3 regions of the Cupriavidus sp. PB-02 genome follow, and region 1 is predicted to be linked to each of the others. Evidence: predicted binding sites of a transcription regulator. Region 1 holds the regulator's gene; each other region holds the start of a gene.
What was found. The regulator FNR, encoded in region 1, switches genes on or off when oxygen is low (the NO sensors DNR and NnrR bind a similar motif). The targets are predictions, from matches to a motif close to TTGATNNNNATCAA.
Positions count from the first base shown of each region.

Region 2: a site for FNR is predicted at 4,278-4,291, ahead of AC10V3_RS28720 (universal stress protein). Genes of this name have one in related genera too.
Region 3: a site for FNR is predicted at 3,383-3,396, ahead of AC10V3_RS09045 (hemerythrin domain-containing protein). Genes of this name have one in related genera too.

Region 1 covers NZ_CM177694.1:2,813,658-2,819,563, reverse strand. Annotated here, with positions in the region: gene ccoP (cytochrome-c oxidase, cbb3-type subunit III) at 1-628, shown strand, start outside; gene ccoG (cytochrome c oxidase accessory protein CcoG) at 702-2,150, shown strand; gene AC10V3_RS13200 (FixH family protein) at 2,213-2,422, shown strand; gene AC10V3_RS13195 (hypothetical protein) at 2,419-2,664, shown strand; gene fnr (fumarate/nitrate reduction transcriptional regulator Fnr) at 2,713-3,438, opposite strand; gene AC10V3_RS13185 (sulfite exporter TauE/SafE family protein) at 3,516-4,274, shown strand; gene scpB (SMC-Scp complex subunit ScpB) at 4,830-5,789, shown strand; gene rluB (23S rRNA pseudouridine(2605) synthase RluB) at 5,795-5,906, shown strand, end outside.
Region 2 covers NZ_CM177695.1:1,735,896-1,741,801, forward strand. Annotated here, with positions in the region: partial or broken gene AC10V3_RS28695 (FAD binding domain-containing protein) at 1-440, shown strand, start outside; gene paoC (aldehyde oxidoreductase molybdenum-binding subunit PaoC) at 445-2,640, shown strand; gene AC10V3_RS28705 (universal stress protein) at 2,680-3,513, opposite strand; gene AC10V3_RS28710 (Hsp20/alpha crystallin family protein) at 3,540-3,959, opposite strand; gene AC10V3_RS28715 (hypothetical protein) at 4,046-4,201, opposite strand; gene AC10V3_RS28720 (universal stress protein) at 4,376-4,831, shown strand; gene AC10V3_RS28725 (phosphoribosyltransferase family protein) at 4,946-5,906, shown strand, end outside.
Region 3 covers NZ_CM177694.1:1,886,989-1,892,894, reverse strand. Annotated here, with positions in the region: gene AC10V3_RS09070 (enoyl-CoA hydratase/isomerase family protein) at 1-299, shown strand, start outside; gene AC10V3_RS09065 (S-(hydroxymethyl)glutathione dehydrogenase/class III alcohol dehydrogenase) at 335-1,441, shown strand; partial or broken gene fghA (S-formylglutathione hydrolase) at 1,452-2,291, shown strand; gene AC10V3_RS09055 (VOC family protein) at 2,451-2,831, shown strand; partial or broken gene AC10V3_RS09050 (hypothetical protein) at 2,976-3,356, shown strand; gene AC10V3_RS09045 (hemerythrin domain-containing protein) at 3,499-4,119, shown strand; gene AC10V3_RS09040 (type 2 periplasmic-binding domain-containing protein) at 4,214-4,432, opposite strand; gene AC10V3_RS09035 (Bug family tripartite tricarboxylate transporter substrate binding protein) at 4,577-5,542, opposite strand; gene AC10V3_RS09030 (hypothetical protein) at 5,756-5,906, opposite strand, start outside.

The DNA.
Region 1 (5,906 bases):
CGAACTGGCCGCCCACCGCGCGGCGCAGGAGCAGATGCAGAAGGAGATCTATGCCAAGTACCTGAAGATGGACGTCAAGCAGGTGGCGGGCGACCCGCAGGCGCGCGAGATCGGCCAGCGCCTGTTCCTGAACTACTGCGCGCAATGCCATGGTTCCGATGCACGCGGCAGCCGCGGCTTCCCGAACCTGACCGACGGCGACTGGCTCTACGGCGGCGAGCCGGAAACGATCCAGCAGACCATCACGAAGGGCCGCAATGGCGTCATGCCTCCGTTTGCCGCGACCATCGACGCCAAGCTGGCAGGGGACGTAGCGCAGTACGTGCGTTCTCTGTCGGGCCTGTCGTCGGATCCGATTCGTGCCTCGCGTGGCGAGGGCACCTTCAAGTCGACCTGCGCGGCTTGCCACGGTGCCGGCGGCAAGGGCAACCAGGCACTGGGTGCGCCGAACCTGTCCGACAAGGTCTGGCTCTATGGCAGCTCGGAAGCCAGCATCGTCGACGCCATCCTGAAGGGGCATAACAACCACATGCCCGCGCATGAGGAAATCCTGACGCCCGAGCGCATCCGGATGCTGACCGCCTATGTCTGGGGGCTGTCCAATACCGGCGGAGGTGCCGGGCAATGACAGGCGACTCATGTGAGCGGGCGCTGGCCGCCCGCGGGAGACCACGCCCATGAACGCACCCGGGAGGCAAGAGATGGCCCGGGCGGCCGACCCACAGCGGTCGGCTGCTGTGCCTGGCGAATCCTCTGACGAAACACTGTATGAGGTCCGCCGCAAGATCTATCCGCGCTCGGTGACGGGCGCCTTTTCCAGCTGGCGGGTCTGGCTGGTGATCCTGACCCAGCTGGTCTACTACGGCACGCCCTGGCTGCAATGGAATGGCCGCCAGGCCGTGCTGTTCGACCTTGGGGCGCGCAAGTTCTACATCTTCGGGCTGGTGCTGTGGCCGCAGGACGTCATCTACCTGGCGGTGCTGCTGGTCATTTCGGCGCTGGCGCTGTTCCTGTTCACGGCGATCGCGGGGCGCCTCTTCTGCGGTTACGCCTGTCCGCAGACGGTCTACACCGAGATCTTCATGTGGATCGAGCGGCGGATCGAGGGCGATCGCATCGCACGCATTCGCCTGGACGGTGATCCCTGGAGCCTGCGCAAGCTGCGCCTGAAAGCGACCAAGCACTTCCTGTGGGTACTGATCGCGCTGTGGACCGGATTTACCTTCATCGGCTATTTCGCGCCGATCCGCGAGTTGGGCGGAGAGGTACTGGCGCTCTCGCTCGGGCCATGGCAGGCGTTCTGGATGCTGTTCTACGCGTTCGCCACCTGGGGCAACGCCGGCTTCATGCGCGAGCAGGTGTGCAAGTACATGTGCCCGTATGCGCGCTTCCAGAGCGTGATGGTGGACCGCGACACCTATGTCGTCACCTACGACGTTGGCCGCGGCGAGCCGCGCGGCAGTCGTTCGCGCAAGACCGACCACTACAAGGCGGGCCTGGGCGATTGCGTCAACTGCAGCATCTGCGTGCAGGTGTGCCCGACCGGGATCGATATCCGCGACGGCCTGCAGTACGAGTGCATCGGCTGCGGCGCCTGCATCGACGCCTGCAACCAGGTCATGGACAAGATGGACTATCCGCGCGGCCTGATCCGGTACACCTCGGAAGACGCGATGCGCAAGGGCCTGTCCGCGGCGGCGTCGCGCAAGCGGCTGCTGCGTCCGCGCGTGATCATCTATTCGGTGATCTGGATTGCGTTGATGGCGGGCTTCGTGGCCTCGATTGCGCTGCGCACGCCGCTGAAGGTGGACATCATCCGCGACCGCGGCGCGCTGGGCCGCGAAGTGGAAGGGCGCTGGATCGAGAACGTCTATCGGCTGCAGCTGATCAACACGACCGAAGGACCGATGCGCATCAGCGTGCGCGCCGACAGCGACGAGCTGAAGAACCTGACGGTTGAATACGACAAGCAGGCCGAAGCGCTGGCGCCGACCTCCAACCGGCTGTTGCCGATCCGCATCCGCGTTCCGATTGAGAACGCGGCGCAGGGTACGCACAAGATCAGCGTGACGGTCACGAGCGAAGGCACGGAGCGGGGGAGTGCCGAAATCCGGCAATCCACCAGTTTTATCGTGCCGCGCGATTTGTAAAGCTAGGATGGTGTGGCGCGGTTATGGATCCGCGCCGCACCGCTGCAGATAAGGGGGGCAAGATGAATCGGCAAGGCAATCCGTGGTGGAAGGAACCGTGGCCGTGGCTGTTGATGAGCGGCCCGCTGGTGGCGATGGTGGCGTGTGGCGTGACCATCTGGCTCGCGTCCTCGCATCCTGACCTGCCGGTGCAGGGGGCAACGCGGCATGGACTGGTGGTCGAGAAGGTCGGAGCCGCGCCGCGCAAGGCTGCCGCAGCGAGGCAACCATGAGGCTGCGCTGGCTGATGTGGGTACTGTGGCCCGGGTTCCTGATGGCGGGCTTTGCAACCGCGACGGTCTTTTCGGTCGTGGATCCGGGCGACCTGAAGTTCTTCGGCCACCCGGTCGACGCGTCACGCGAGTCGGTCTATACGATCGGCTTCCTGTTGGCGTGGGCGTTCTGCGCGCTGTCCAGCGGGCTCACGCTCTACACCATGCCGACCCGGCTCAGCGATACCGACGAACTTGAATGACGTTTGAAATTGCCATCGCCGGTGCGGCGATGGCAGTGCGATGCGCGCTCAGCAGGAGCGGCTGTAGAGTTGCTTGATGCCGGCGATGTCCACCAGCTTGACGTGGCGCTGGCGAATCTGGATCAGGCCCGCTTCGGCAAAGCGGGAGAACAGGCGGCTGACGGTTTCGAGCTTCAGGCCCAGGTAGCTGCCGATCTCTTCGCGGCTCATGCGCATGACGAATTCGGAGGCCGAATAACCGCGCGCCGACAGGCGCTCGGACAGGTTGATCAGGAAGGCGGCCAGCCGTTCCTCGGCGCGCATTGAGCCCAGCGTCACGAGCATCAGCTGGTCGTGCGTGATCTCCTTGCCCATCAGGCGCAGGAACTGGTGCTGCAGCGACGGCAGCCCGGCGGACAAGGTCTGCAGTTCGTTCATGCGCACCACGCAGACTTCGGTATCTTCCAGCGCCGTGGCATCCGATGCGTGCTGCATTTCACCCAGCCCGTCGAGGCCGACGATTTCGCCGGGGAGGTGGAAGCCGGTAATCTGCGAACGGCCGTCTTCGGTGGTGACGTGCGTCTTCAGCGTACCGAAGCGGATGGCATAGACAGCGGTGAGCGGATCGCCCATGCGGTACAGGGTCTCGCCTTTATGAACGCGAATGCGTTCCTGCACCAGCGTGTCCATCTTGGCAAGATCTTGCTGGGACATGCCTACCGGAAGGCACAGTTGCCCCATCGCGCATGTGGAGCAACGGGGCGACATCTCGGTAATGGGAATGGAGGTGAGCAATTGGAACCTGCAAGAATGGCTGCGAGGGCACGACCCCAACATTTTACCGTGCGATGTGATGCGGCAGGGAGTCAGAATTGACATTTGGTGTGCTTATTAGCGTTTTTCTGCTGGCCCTGCTTGGCGGGGTGCATTGTGCCGCCATGTGTGGCGGCCTTGCCCTCGCGGTGGAACAGCGGCGCGACGCCATCGCGACGGTGAACTTCGTGAAAAACCGGACCGCGTGGTTCGGTGAGTTGCTGGCAATGCACATCGGCAGGATCTCGACCTATATGCTGCTGGGTGCGTTGTTGGGCGCGGTCGGTGCCACCGCATGGAAGCAGGACTACCTGCCGGTGCAGCGCTGGCTGTTCGGTGCGGGCAGCGCCATGCTGCTGTGGTCGGGCTGGCGGCTGCTTCAGGGCAATGCGTTCACCCTGGCCTGGCTCGAGCGCTTGGCGGCATGCGCCACCGCTACGGTGGCTGGCCAGCTGGGCCGCCTGGCCGGCGGCATGCCGGCATTCGTGCGGGCCCGTGGCGGGCTGGCGCGGCGCTATGGGGTGGGGCTGGCCTGGGGCCTGGTGCCGTGCGGCATGGTCTATGGCGCGCTGACGCTGGCACTGCTGGCGGGCAACGCCGGCTCGGGGGCGCTGGTGATGGGCGTGTTCGGGCTGGGCACGCTGCCCAACCTGCTGGTGCTGTCCGGCCTGTCGGGCTACCTGCGCACGCTGTCCAGGCGGCGTGGCATACGCCTGGGGGCTGGGGTCGCGGTGATGGCGTTCGGCGGGCTGGGCATCGCCCGAGCGGTGCTGCTGCCACATTCCCTGGCCGGGCAGGGTTTCTGCCTGGTGTTCTGAGGCGCCGCCGCCGCATGGCGCAACGGATGATGGTTGCAGGCTGGGGCGGGAATGCCATACAATCGCCTGCATTGCGGTATCGCGCGGCGCGATGTGGCGAGCAGCGCCAGGCGGCCTTCATATCAGAAGGCGCGCTCAGGGGCTACGGGAAGCGGAAGGTTTTCGAGGCCCGGCCCGTCCCGCGGTCCATCCGGTTCAAAAGATCTGGCTCAAAAGTCCGGCTGGCACCGCGGTGTTGGAGATGCCGGCCTTGCTCCCGATATCCGTTTTTTCTTGCGTCCGAGGCGTTCAGTTCGCCGACAGCATCGTCCGTTGAGTGCGGGCGCGCGACGCAAGGGGTTCGCTGACCGGCCCAAGACGGCCTGCGAACGATCTCCTGCCGGACCGACCCGGCATTCGATGCAAAGAAAGGGAAGTGCACGGCTTGGATGCGGCAGGCATCCGGGTTAGCTGCGCAATGAGATGGCGATGGCATTCGGCATCGCTGTATCCAAAATCTCCGGTGCCCCGGATCCGTCCGGGAGCAGGTGCAAAGACAGGCTGCACACCATCAACATGAATACCCAAGAGGCGAAGATCGTCCTCGAGACGGCGCTGATCTGCGCGCAGGAGCCCTTGCGCGTCAATGATCTGCGACGGCTGTTTGACGATGACGTCGGTGCGGACACGATCCGCGTGCTGCTCGACGAGCTGCGCCAGGACTGGCGCCAGCGCGGTGTGGAACTGGTGGCCCTGGCGAGCGGTTGGCGTTTCCAGAGCCGCCCGGAAATGCGTGAATACCTTGATCGCCTCAATCCGGAAAAACCGCCAAAGTATTCGCGTGCGGTGATGGAAACGCTGGCGATCATTGCCTACCGGCAGCCGGTGACCCGCGGCGATATCGAAGAGATCCGCGGGGTGACCGTCAGCACGGAAGTGATCAAGAAGCTGGAAGACCGCAGCTGGATCGAGGTCATCGGCCACCGCGACGTGCCGGGCCGGCCGGCGCTGTACGCGACCACCAAGGCGTTCCTGGACGATCTCGGCCTGCGTACGCTGGATGAACTGCCGCCGCTGGAAGACGCCCAGGCGCAGGCCCAGGCTGCCCTGCTGGAACAGCAGGCCATCGATTTCGAGGAGCTGGCCGCGATCAAGCCAGTCAGCGCCGACGAGGAGGCGTTTGCCGATCCTGTGGCGGTTCCGGCGCCCGCCGCGGAACAGCAAGCTGCCGAGCTGCAACCGCCCGTGGCGCAGGGCGTTGCAGGCCAGCCGGAAGGGCTGGCGGCCGAGGCTGGCGAGATGGTAGCGCCGGTCGCCGGTGAGAGCACCGAGAGCACCGAACGAACCGAGGGCGCCGAAACCGCCAATGGTTTCGACGTCCAGCCGCGACAGCAGGCCAGCGAAGGCGCTGACCCCGTGGATGACCTTATCGAACCTGCCGAGGCCGAACCCAATCCGGACGGGGCGCGCAGCGAACTGCCAGAAGACGGTACGCCGCCGCACCCGAGCGAGCACGACGAGCGCGTGCCGAACTGAACAACATGCAACATCCGATAGTGAATACCTTGTCTGATTCCGTAGAGCAAGACGCCCGCCATGCGGGTGCATCCGCCGATACCGGCGCCGCAGAACCCGGATCGGGCAGCGAAGCCG
Region 2 (5,906 bases), on a different replicon from region 1:
GCAGACCGTGCGCCCGGACGGCAAGGCCCGCGTGATCCCGATTGCCGACTTCCACCGGCTGCCCGGGAACACGCCGCATATCGAGACCGCACTGGAGCCCGGCGAGCTGATCACCGCGGTGACGCTGCCGAAGCCCATCGGCGGCGCACAGGTCTATCGCAAGGTACGCGACCGTGCTTCGTATGCGTTTGCGCTGGTGTCGGTTGCGGCCATCGTGCAGCCCGACGGCACCGGCCGGGTCGCGCTGGGCGGCGTCGCGCACAAGCCGTGGCGCGTGGAAGCCGTGGCGCGTGGAAGCCGCCGAAGCGCAGATGCCGCAGGGCGCGCGCGCGGTCACCGAGCGCCTGCTGGCCGATGCCCGCCCCACTGAGGAGAACCAGTTCAAGCTCACGCTGGCCTACCGTACGATTGCCGCCGCGCTGGCGCAGGCGAAGGGATGACGACATGAAATTCGATACCCCAGCCACCACCAACCCGATCGACCAGCTCAAGGTAGTCGGCCACCCCGTCGACCGCATCGACGGCCCGCGCAAGACCACGGGCACGGCGCCCTACGCCTATGAGCGCCACGATGTCGCGCCCAAGGCCGCCTACGGCTATGTGGTCGGCGCCGGCATCGGCAAGGGCCGCATCGCGTCGATCAACCTGGACGAGGCCCGCCGCGCCCCCGGTGTCATCGACATCATTGCCGCGCAACATGCCGGCGAGCTCGCCAAGGCCGGCCGCAATACCGCCACGCTGCTGGGTGGCCCGGAGATCCAGCACTACCACCAGGCGATCGCGCTGGTGATCGCGCAGACGTTCGAGCAAGCGCGCGCCGCGGCGCAGCTGATCCGCGTGCGCTACGACCGGCAGCGCGGCGCCTATGACCTGGCGCAGGCACGCGACGCCGCGGCGAAGGTGGCCAACCGTCCCGACTCGGCGGTGGGGAATTTTGCCGGGGCCTTTGCGGCGGCGCCGGTGAAGCTCGACGCCACCTACTCCACGCCGGACCAGTCGCACGCGATGATGGAGCCGCATGCCACCGTAGCCGCCTGGCAAGGCAACAAGCTGACGGTCTGGACCTCCAACCAGATGATCGACTGGGCCCGCACCGACCTGGCCACCACGCTTGGCATCCCCAGGGAGAACGTGCGCGTTGTGTCGCCGTTTATCGGCGGCGGCTTCGGCGGCAAGCTGTTCCTGCGTGCCGATGTGCTGCTCGCCGCGATCGGCGCGCGCGCGGTGCGCCGGCCGGTGAAGGTGGCGCTGACGCGCCCGCTGATGATGAACAACACCACGCACCGCCCGGCCACGATCCAGCACATTCGGCTGGGTGCGACGCTGGACGGCAAGCTCACCGCGATCGGGCATGACAGCTGGTCGGGCGACCTGCCGGGCGGCAAGCCGGAGAACGCGATCCAGCAAACCCGCCTGCTCTATGCGGCGCCCAACCGGCTGAGCACGCTGCGGCTCGCGTCACTGGACCTGCCTGAAGGCAATGCCATGCGCGCGCCCGGCGAGGCGCCCGGCATGATGGCGCTGGAAGTCGCGATGGACGAGATGGCGGAGAAGCTGGGCATGGACCCGATCGCCTTTCGCATCCTCAACGACACCCAGGTCGATCCGGAGAAGCCGGGACGCCCGTTCTCGCAGCGGCGCCTGGTCGACTGCCTGCGCATCGGCGCCGAGCGTTTCGGCTGGCAGGGCCGCAGCGCCAGGCCCGCCGCGCGGCGCGAGGGCCAGTGGCTGGTCGGCCTGGGCGTGGCTTCGGCGTTCCGCAACAATCAGGTGATGAAGTCAGCCGCGCGGGTGCGGGTCGATGGCAATGGCATCGTCACGGTGGAAACCGACATGACCGATATTGGCACCGGCAGCTACACCATCATCGCCCAGACCGCGGCGGAAATGATGGGCGTGCCGCTGGACAGGGTGCTGGTGCGGCTGGGGGATTCGGATTTCCCGGTTTCGGCGGGATCGGGCGGCCAGTGGGGCGCCAACAGTTCCACCGCCGGGGTCTATGCGGCCTGCGTCAAGCTGCGCGACACGGTGGCGCAGAAGGCAGGCTTTGCCCCGCAGGAGGCGGTGTTCGACAACGGCCAGATCCGCGCCGGCGGCCGCAGCGTGCCACTGGCCAGCGTGGCGGGTGAAGGCGGCATGGTGGCGGAGGATGTGCTGGAGTTCGGCGACCTCGACAAGCGTTTCCAGCAGTCCACCTTCGGGGCGCATTTTGTTGAAGCCGCGGTCGATGCGGCCACCGGCGAGATCCGCGTGCGGCGCATGCTGGCGGTGTGCGCGGCGGGGCGGATCCTGAATCCCAAGTCGGCGCGCAGCCAGGTGATCGGCGCGATGACCATGGGCGTGGGTGCGGCGCTGATGGAGGAACTCGCGGTCGACAAGCGTGTTGGCTTCTTCGTCAACCATGACCTGGCGGGTTATGAAGTGCCGGTGCATGGCGATATTCCGCATCAGGAGGTCATCTTCCTTGACGAGACCGATCCGGCTTCATCGCCGATGAAGGCCAAGGGTGTGGGGGAGTTGGGGATTTCGGGCGTTGGGGCGGCCGTGGCGAACGCGGTCTACAACGCTACCGGGGTGCGTGTGCGGGATTATCCGATCACGCTGGACAAGCTGATCGGGAAGATGCCGCTGGTGGTCTGATGCGGCCGGCCCGACGTCGGTGCGACCTCGGGCCGGGCTTCAGCGGGACAGGAACACCGGCAGCGCCGCCTGGTGCAGCAACGCCCGGGTGGTGCCGCCGAGCACCAGCTCGCGCAGCCGTGCCCGGCCATAGCCACCCGCGACCAGCACGTCCGCCTGCAGGTCCATGGCCATTCGCGGCAAGACCTCGTCAGGGTTGCCGCCCGGCTCGACATGCAGGTCGGCGCTGACGCCATGACTGGCGAGCCAGTCCGCCAGGCGCACGCCGCTGGCCCGGTCCGGCCCATCCGCGCCGCCTTCGACCACTACGATCGACACGCCAGTGGCACTGGCCAGCCAGGGCAGCGCATCAGCCACCGCCCTGGCGGCCTCGCGCCCGCCGTTCCAGGCGATGGCAACGCGGCCCGGCAGCACCGGGCAGGCACGACCGGGAATCAGCAGCACCGGCCGGCCCGCATGCAGCAGCGCGTATTCCGCGGTGCCCGCCATCGGCGCCGGAATGCCCGCGTCGCCGCCGGGCGGACCGGGCAGGATCAGGTCGGCATAGCGGCCTTCGTCGGCAAGCGCCCATCCGGCTTCCGCCTCGACCACGAAATGCCGGGTCGTGACAGCAGCCGATACCTGGCGCGTTCCCTCCAGCAAGACGGCCTCATGCTCTGCGGCCAGGCGCTGCAAATGGCCGGCCGCGAGCGCGGCGTAGCTGCCGGCTTCCGCGCCGGCGCCACGGAATGGTTCGAGCTGCGTGCCGGTCGCAGTCAGCCCTACGACACTGCCGCCGCTTTGCGCGGCCAGTCGCGCGGCGGCCTCGATGCGGGCGGCGCGGGCATGGTCTTCCCGCAGGTCGACCAGGATGGTCCGGAAGTGCATGGGCATGGCGTGATCCTGTGCGTGGCGGTCCGCTAGCGGACGTTGATGGTCTTCTGTGGCGTGGCTTGCTTCTTGGGCAGCACCAGGCGCAGCACGCCGTTTTCATAGACCGCGTCGACCTTGTCCTCGTCGACGTCGGTATCCAGCGCAAAGGCGCGCCGCATCGTGCCGCGGTAGCGTTCGCGGCGGATCACGCGCTCGCCCTCCTTCTCTTCGCTGGAGCGCTCGACCCTGGCGGAAATCACCACCGTCCCCCGCTCCACCGACACCTCGATATCCTCCTTCCTCGCCCCGGGGATCTCCGCCGTCACCGTATAGTCCCGCTCGGTCTCGCTGACGTCCACCTTGATGCCCCCACCGCCTTCGGCCGCGCCGCGCAGCGTGCGCAGCACTCCCTGGAGCATGTCGCCGATGGGTTCGATGGAGAACGGGTCGTACCTGTTGCTGCCCATGATGCCTCCTTGCTCTGGCGATTGCCGCCCGGCACTTGCAGGTGAGTCCATCGTGACACGGCCGGCCGGCATGGATTTGCGCCGCGTCAACGATGCCTGGGGACGCGCGCCTGCGCAACGGCAACGCCACCCGGCAACGTCCCTGCCAGTTCGACCGGCGCGCAGGTGGCGACGTTCTGCCCCGCACGTGCAGCCCTGCCCTGGCGGGTGATCAGTGCGGGCTGCAGCACCAAGGCGCGCATCAGGGTCCGCCGCCGCCACTTCCAGACCCCCGGCAACGGTTCGCGAAGAAACCCAGCACGATTTGCCTGCGCCGGGTTGATCCGCGTCAAGCCCATATCGCTGCCACCGGCTACGCTAACTGCAACGAATCGCAACAGAAATTCGTCGCCAGTTGCCCCCTCAGGAGACACACCATGTACCAGCGCATCCTGCTCGCCGTGGACGGCAGCCGCTCGTCCGACCTGGCCCTGAGCCAGGCCGTCATCATCGCCCGGGCCACGGGTGCCGAAGTCAAGGTGCTGTACGTGGTGGACGATTCCGATGTCTACTTCGAGGCCAGTTATTTCGACCCGCGCGAGCTGGTCGAAAACCTCATCGCCCATGGCCGCAAGGCGTTGGAGGCCGCCACGGCCCGCCTGGGCGAGGCCGGTATCCGCAGCATCACGCAACTGGACGAGAAGCCGGTGGCGCCGGGGCGGATCTCGGCGACCATCGTCACCGAAGCCGATGCCTGGAATGCCGACCTGATCGTCATGGGCACCCACGGCCGGCGCGGCGTCAGGCGCCTGCTGATGGGCAGCGTGTCCGAAGGCGTACTTGCCAGGGCCAGCAAGCCAGTGCTGCTGATCCGCAGCGAGACCGAAGGCTGACGGCAAGCCGGGACCGCCTGCCCGGCTCCGACCGTATATCACTGCGTATTTCCTGGCCCGGCCCGTCTGGCCTGGCTGCGGCCTCTCCCTCCGCCACCTTCTTCGCTGATTTCCATGAGCCGTTACCAGACGCGTTTCCAGACCCGCGAGCATGCCGGCACGGAGCTGGCCGGGGCCTTGCGCGCCTACCGGGGCACCGGCGCCCTGGTGCTGGCGATACCGCGCGGCGGGGTGCCGGTCGGGCGCATCGTCGCCGATACGCTGGGTGCCGACTTTGACCTGGCGATGGCGCGCAGGATCGCACCCGGCGTGGCCCTGGACGATGCCGGCGCAACCTGGCGCACCGGCGAAGGCGATTCCTGCGGCGAAGCGGACGAGCGGCGCGACGCCCTGTTCGACGAGCTGCGCCGCCAGCGAGCGGTCTATACGCCGCTGCGGCAGCACTGCGACCCGCACGCTCGCGTGGTGATCGTGGTCGACGACGGGCTGGTCAGCGGCGCCACCATGTATGCCGCGCTGGCACGCCTGCGCAAGCGCTATCCGGCGCGCATCGTCTGCGCGCTGCCGGTGGCCGCCAGGGCCGGGCTGGAACGGATCCGCGCGCTGGCCGACGAAGTTGTCTGCCTGGACACGCCGGAGCGCATCGCCAGCCTCGCGCACTACTATCGGGAGTTCCAGCTGGTGAGCGACGACCGGGTCAGGCAACTGCTGGCCAGGACGCCCGCCCAGGCCGGCCCGGGCGCCGGGCAACGGGCGGGCGCCGGCTTGCCATCGCTCAGCGCGGCCGTGCAGGTCCCGTATGGCAGCGGCTGGCTGCCGGCCATGCTCGAATCCGGCCCCGATCCGCTGGGCGTCGTGCTGATGGTCTATGCGGGCGGGGCGCAGCGCCGCGCCGCGCGCAGCCACTACCTGGCGCGCAAGCTGCGGGCCAGGGGCTTCGCCACCATGCTGGTCGACCTGCGCCCTGACAGCCGCGTCGACGACGCCGCGGCTTCCGAGCTGGACGACCTGGCGGCGCGGCTGCGCCAGACGCTGGACTTCCTGCGCGCACGCACGCCCTTTGCCAGCTTGCCGG
Region 3 (5,906 bases), 930 kb from region 1:
GCCGCTTCGCCGCGCTTGTCGGCAACGAACGGGCGCGCGAAATCCTGCAGACTGTTCGTGAAATTCCCGCCGATGAAGCGAACCAGATTGATCTGGTCTCCCGCGTGACCGAGCAGGATGACTGGACTGCTCTCTTCGCGCGTGACCTCAAGGACGCCACCATGCTTTCCCCACGGGCGCAGGAGAGCCTTTACGCCGCGGTACATCCACCGACAGCGGATGTCGACATGGCGGCATTGGTTCGGTCCGCAGCGGAACCCGGGCTGCGGCAACGCATCGAGCAATACCTCGGCCGATAGACCTTACTCACTTTGACACTATAGACGCGCCTACTATGAAGACGAAAGCTGCAATCGCCTGGGAAGCCGGTGCCCCGCTGACCATCGAAGACGTGGACCTGGACGGTCCGCGCGCCGGGGAAGTGCTGGTGGAAATGAAGGCCACCGGCATCTGCCATACCGATTACTACACGCTGTCAGGCGCCGATCCGGAAGGCATCTTTCCGGCGATCCTGGGGCATGAAGGCGCCGGCATCGTCACCGACGTCGGCCCCGGCGTGACCTCGCTGAAGCCGGGCGACCATGTGATTCCCCTGTACACGCCGGAATGTCGCCAGTGCAAGTTCTGCCTGTCGCGCAAGACCAACCTGTGCCAGGCGATCCGCGCCACGCAGGGCAAGGGCCTGATGCCGGACGGCACCTCGCGCTTCTCGATCGACGGCAAGCCGATCTTCCACTACATGGGTACCTCGACCTTCGCCAACCACATCGTGGTGCCGGAGATCGCGCTGGCCAAGATCCGCCCGGATGCGCCCTTCGACAAGGTCTGCTACATCGGCTGCGGCGTGACCACCGGCGTGGGCGCGGTGCTGTTCACCGCCAAGGTGGAAGCCGGCGCCAACGTGGTCGTGTTCGGCCTGGGCGGTATCGGCCTGAACGTGATCCAGGCGGCCAGGATGGTCGGCGCCGACAAGATCATCGGCGTGGACCTGAACCCGGCGCGCGAGGCGATGGCGCGCAAGTTCGGCATGACACATTTCGTCAACCCGAAGGAAGTGGAGAACGTCGTCGACCACATCATCCAGCTGACCGACGGCGGCGCGGACTACTCATTCGAATGCATCGGCAACACGCAGGTCATGCGCCAGGCGCTGGAGTGCTGCCACAAGGGCTGGGGCAAGTCGATCATCATCGGCGTGGCCGAGGCCGGCGCCGAGATCTCGACGCGCCCATTCCAGCTGGTGACCGGGCGCGAGTGGAAGGGCTCGGCCTTCGGCGGCGCGCGCGGCCGCACCGACGTGCCGAAGATCGTCGACTGGTACATGGAAGGCAAGCTCAATATCGACGACTTGATCACGCACACGCTGCCGCTGGAGCGCATCAACGAAGGCTTCGACCTGATGAAGCGCGGCGAGTCGATCCGCTCGGTGGTGCTGTACTGAGGCGCTCGCCATGGAACTGATCTCGCAACACGGCTGCCACGGCGGTGTGCAGCGCTTCTACCGGCATGACTCCGCCATCATCGGCTTGCCGATGAAATTCTCGGTGTTTCTGCCGCCGCAGGCGCAGGGCGGCGCCAAGGTGCCGGTGCTGTTCTACCTGGCCGGGCTGACCTGCACCGAAGAGACTGTCATGATCAAGGCCGGCGCGCAGCGCTTTGCCGCCGAGCACGGGCTGATGCTGGTGGCGCCCGACACCAGCCCGCGCGGCGCGGGTGTGCCGGGTGAGGCCGATGCTTGGGACTTCGGCGTGGGTGCCGGCTTCTACCTCGACGCCACCGAGGCGCCTTGGAGCAACCACTGGCGCATGGAGAGCTACGTTGCGGAGGAGTTGTTCGGGCTGGTCACCACTGCGCTGCCTGGCGATGCCAGCCGCGTCGGCATCTTCGGGCATTCCATGGGCGGGCACGGCGCGCTGGTGCTGGCACAGCGCCATCCGCAGCGCTTCTGTTCGGTGTCCGCGTTTGCGCCGATCGCCGCGCCCTCGCGCTGCCCGTGGGGCCAGAAGGCTTTCACCGGCTACCTCGGCGATACCAAAAGCGTTTGGGCGGATCATGATGCCACCTCGCTGATGCTGAAGCAGATTCACCCTCCCTTCGTGGACGGAATCCTGATTGATCAAGGACTATCGGATCAATTTCTCCACGAACAACTTCTCCCCGACGCGTTTGCAGAGGCTTGTGCCGCTATTGGTCAGTTACTCATTCTCCGGCGACATGAAGGCTACGACCATGGCTATTACTTCATCGCTTCATTCATCGAGGATCACGTACGTTTCCATGGAAGCATCCTGAATGGATGCCGCCGCCCGTTGTTGACCAGCGCTGCTAGTTGGAATGCTCAACTTCGGGACACGTTGATGCCGGCTTAGCGACACCCGACCAATGCGCGGCAACTGATGCTTGATAGCGCATTGTGTCCACTCTTTTTCTACCCACAAAGGAGTTTGAACATGGCAATCTTTTCCCATATTGTTGTAGGCACCAACGACCTGGAGCGTGCTCGCGCATTCTATGATGGCGTTCTCGGTGCACTTGGCATCAGCCGCGTCATGAATCTGGACACGGCCTCGCTATGGGGTGTAGACAGCCCGGAATTCATGGTCACCAAGCCGGGGAACGGCCTGCCATCCACGTATGCCAACGGTGGGACCATTAGCTTTTCCGCCCCCAATCGCTCAGCGGTCCATGCCTTCCATGAAGCCGCAATCAGCCTGGGCGCCCGGGATGAAGGTGCGCCAGGTCCCCGGAACTTCACCCCCACCTCATACGCGGCATATGTGCGGGACCCCGATGGCAACAAGATTTGTACCTATTGTTTCGATCCAGCGTAACCTATAAGTGTGTCATCGCTCTGAGCGGTACGTTCAGAGCGATGAGTGGGCTTTGCCGTCTGTCTTTGGTCGCCACGGAGCGGCGATGTAAATTGGGTCTTCCGCACTTTGTGTGACAAGCCTCGCTGGCGTGGAGGATCTTGTAGCGGGGAGCGGCCGTCGTCTCCCAGCCATCCTGACTGGCGCCCGTTTGCCGGGCCGCTATCGCCCGGTAGCGTGCGCCAGGCCATGGTGATCCTGAACGCGCTGTTCGAACCCCACCGCTCATGAATCACCGGTAGCACCCTGGGTACATGCGGGCAACGGAGGCACGCTGCGTTGCGGATCCTGAACGCCCTGTTCGCCTGGGTGACCGAGGCGGGCTACCTGGCCGGCAACCCGCTCGCCCTCGCCCGCCGCCGGCGCGCCCCGACCCAGGCGCGCATCACCCGCTATCCGAGCCACGACCTGCCTGAGACGGACAAAGACACCGTCACGGCGATGCGGACTGAGATAGGCCGGGAAAGGCTGCACGCGGCCCGCTGCACATGATCCTGAAAGGTGGCGCCGCTTTGATCTGCGTCAGACGCAAATCGTGCAGGGCAACTACTGTGTCAATGAGAGCCCCGCGAGTCCCAATTCGCATCGGACTCAACGATCTGCTTGCCCAGCTTCCCAGGAGGGCGCCATGGCCACCCCGCTCGTCACCTCGCTGCCGACTTCACCTTCCGACGCGCTTTCCTCCCCCAGCCCGTCACCGCTTGCCGCCTGGCATACCGACCATGTCCATTTCGCCTCACTGCTCGACCTGCTAGAACAGCAGGTCAGCACTTTCCATCAGGGCGAGCAGCCAGACTACGGCCTGATGGCCACGATCATCCATTACATGCGCAACTATGGCGATTGCGTGCACCATCCCCGCGAGGATGTTGCCTACGCGCTGCTCGTGGAACGGGATCCCGGCACACGGATCATCATCAGCCGGTTACTGCAGGAACATCGCGTGATCGCCACGGTCGGCGCGGAATTGCTCAATCGCCTGCGCGAAGCCCAGAGCGAAGTGGTCACTTCGCGAACGGCACTGGAAGCGGCCGCGGCCATGTACCTGGTGTACTACCGTAACCATCTGTCCACCGAGGAGAAACAGGTCATGTCGCGTGCCGCCCGGTTCCTGACCGAAGCGGACTGGGCGGAGGTCGCCGCGATCGATTGGGCCAGTGCCGATCCCCTATTTGGCGCCAATGTGGAGAAGCGCTTTGCAACCTTGCGCAAGCAGATCGACAGCGAAGCGAACGCGTCCATGCACTGAACGTCGGTCGTTTCGCGGCACTGCCGGGCCTCGGCCCAGAACTTTTGCCGTGGACCGGTGCCCGCCATGAGCGCGCCCGGTTTCAGCGCGGCCATCATTCCATTTTGAGCCCTACCGTCCTGATCATGGCCTGATAGATCGACCCCGTGCGCGCGATGAAGCGCTGCAGGGCTTCGCCGGTCAATGGCGTGTCTTGGCTGCCAAGCTGCTCCCGCACATTCCTGACGGCCTCCGATTCCGTGACCGACTGCCGCACCAGCGTGGCGAGGCTGTTGACGATGTCGGCAGGCAGCCCCGCGGGGCCCAGCAGCATATTGACGGCCAGGTTGCCGCAGATCGGGTCGGATATGCGTTCGTCCGCCCACGTCGGTAGCCGTGAAGTGTAGATTGCTTCGATTTACGTCAGCGTCCGTTGCGTCGGGAAATAACTCCGGAAAGGATTCGACCTCCTCCGGCATTACATGGGAATCTTGGCCGTACGGGCCACGCCGCCCCAATGCGCCATGTCCTTCCGGATAAGCTGCGTCAGTTCTTCCGGTGTACTGGCCCTGGCTTCCGCGTGATGGTCCGCAAGGTACTTGCGGAACTCCGGACGCTCTACCGCCTTGACCAGGGCGCCGCGAAGCCGCCTCGCATCGACGTCGCTGGTGCCTCTGGGCGCGAACGCCGCAAACCACAAGACGCTTTCAAATCTCGGCAAATCTTCGGCAATCGCCGGGACCTCGGGTAGCGAGGCCATGCGCTGGCGTGCCGCTACGCCGAGGAATCGCATCTTTCCCGATTGCACCAGTGCTACAGATTCAATCGCGCTCACGAAGCTGCACTGGATGTCTCCCTGAAGCAAGCCTCTGGCGACCAGCGATCCGCCCTGATAAGGAATGTGCGTCATGTCAAGCTTGCCGAGGCGGGAAAACTCGACTCCCGTCAGGTGCGCAAGCGAGCCAATCCCTGATGAACCGTAGTTGACGCTAGCATCCGGCTGACGCGCTTGCTCCATAAAAGCCTTTAGCGTTTTGGGACCCTTCTCTGCCGATACCATCAATACCAATGGCATGAAGGCGATTGTCGTTAGCGGTTGAAGGTCCCGCAGCGCATCGTAAGGCGTTCTTCTCAGGGATGGAACGATCGCGTTCGGTCCCTGGTTGCCGAACAGGATGGTGTTTCCATCAGCCGAAGCCTTCGCAACGTAGTCCGTACCGATCGCCCCGGCCGCGCCAGGCTTGTTTTCCACGATGACCGGCTGGTTCAATAGTTCGCCAAGCGGCTTCTGCAGAAGCCGGGCGACGTAGTCAGTCGTGCCTCCGGCCGCGTATGGCACGACAAGCCTTAGCGGAGGGCGCCCCTCCTCCTTCGCATTCGCTCCAGCAATGGGCAAGGCAATCAGCGAGGCCAGCAGCATCGGGCCAGAGATTGATAGTCGCATCGGATATTCCTTTACGAAGGATCACTCGCGGTGATCTCCAGCATAGCTGGTGGTATTGGCGCCAATCGCGAACGCAATCCAGCGTTTCGGGTCAGTTGCGTTTTATTGATTCTTGGCGATAGGGCTAACCTTTGTCGCGTCGTCTTTTCTAGCCCAGCCTGTAAGCTGCGCTAACCGTCAAACCTCTGACGGGGGCGTCCACCGTTTAGGCGATCATTTTTGTTCGCTGTGCAAGGGCGACACGGAAGCGCGCTTGCCATGAATAAGCCAATCTGACATTGCGGCCTTACTGTCGCCCACACCAACAATCCGTCTTTCATAAACACAGGAAAGACACCGCTTCGACATCGCATCAGCAGGCAGC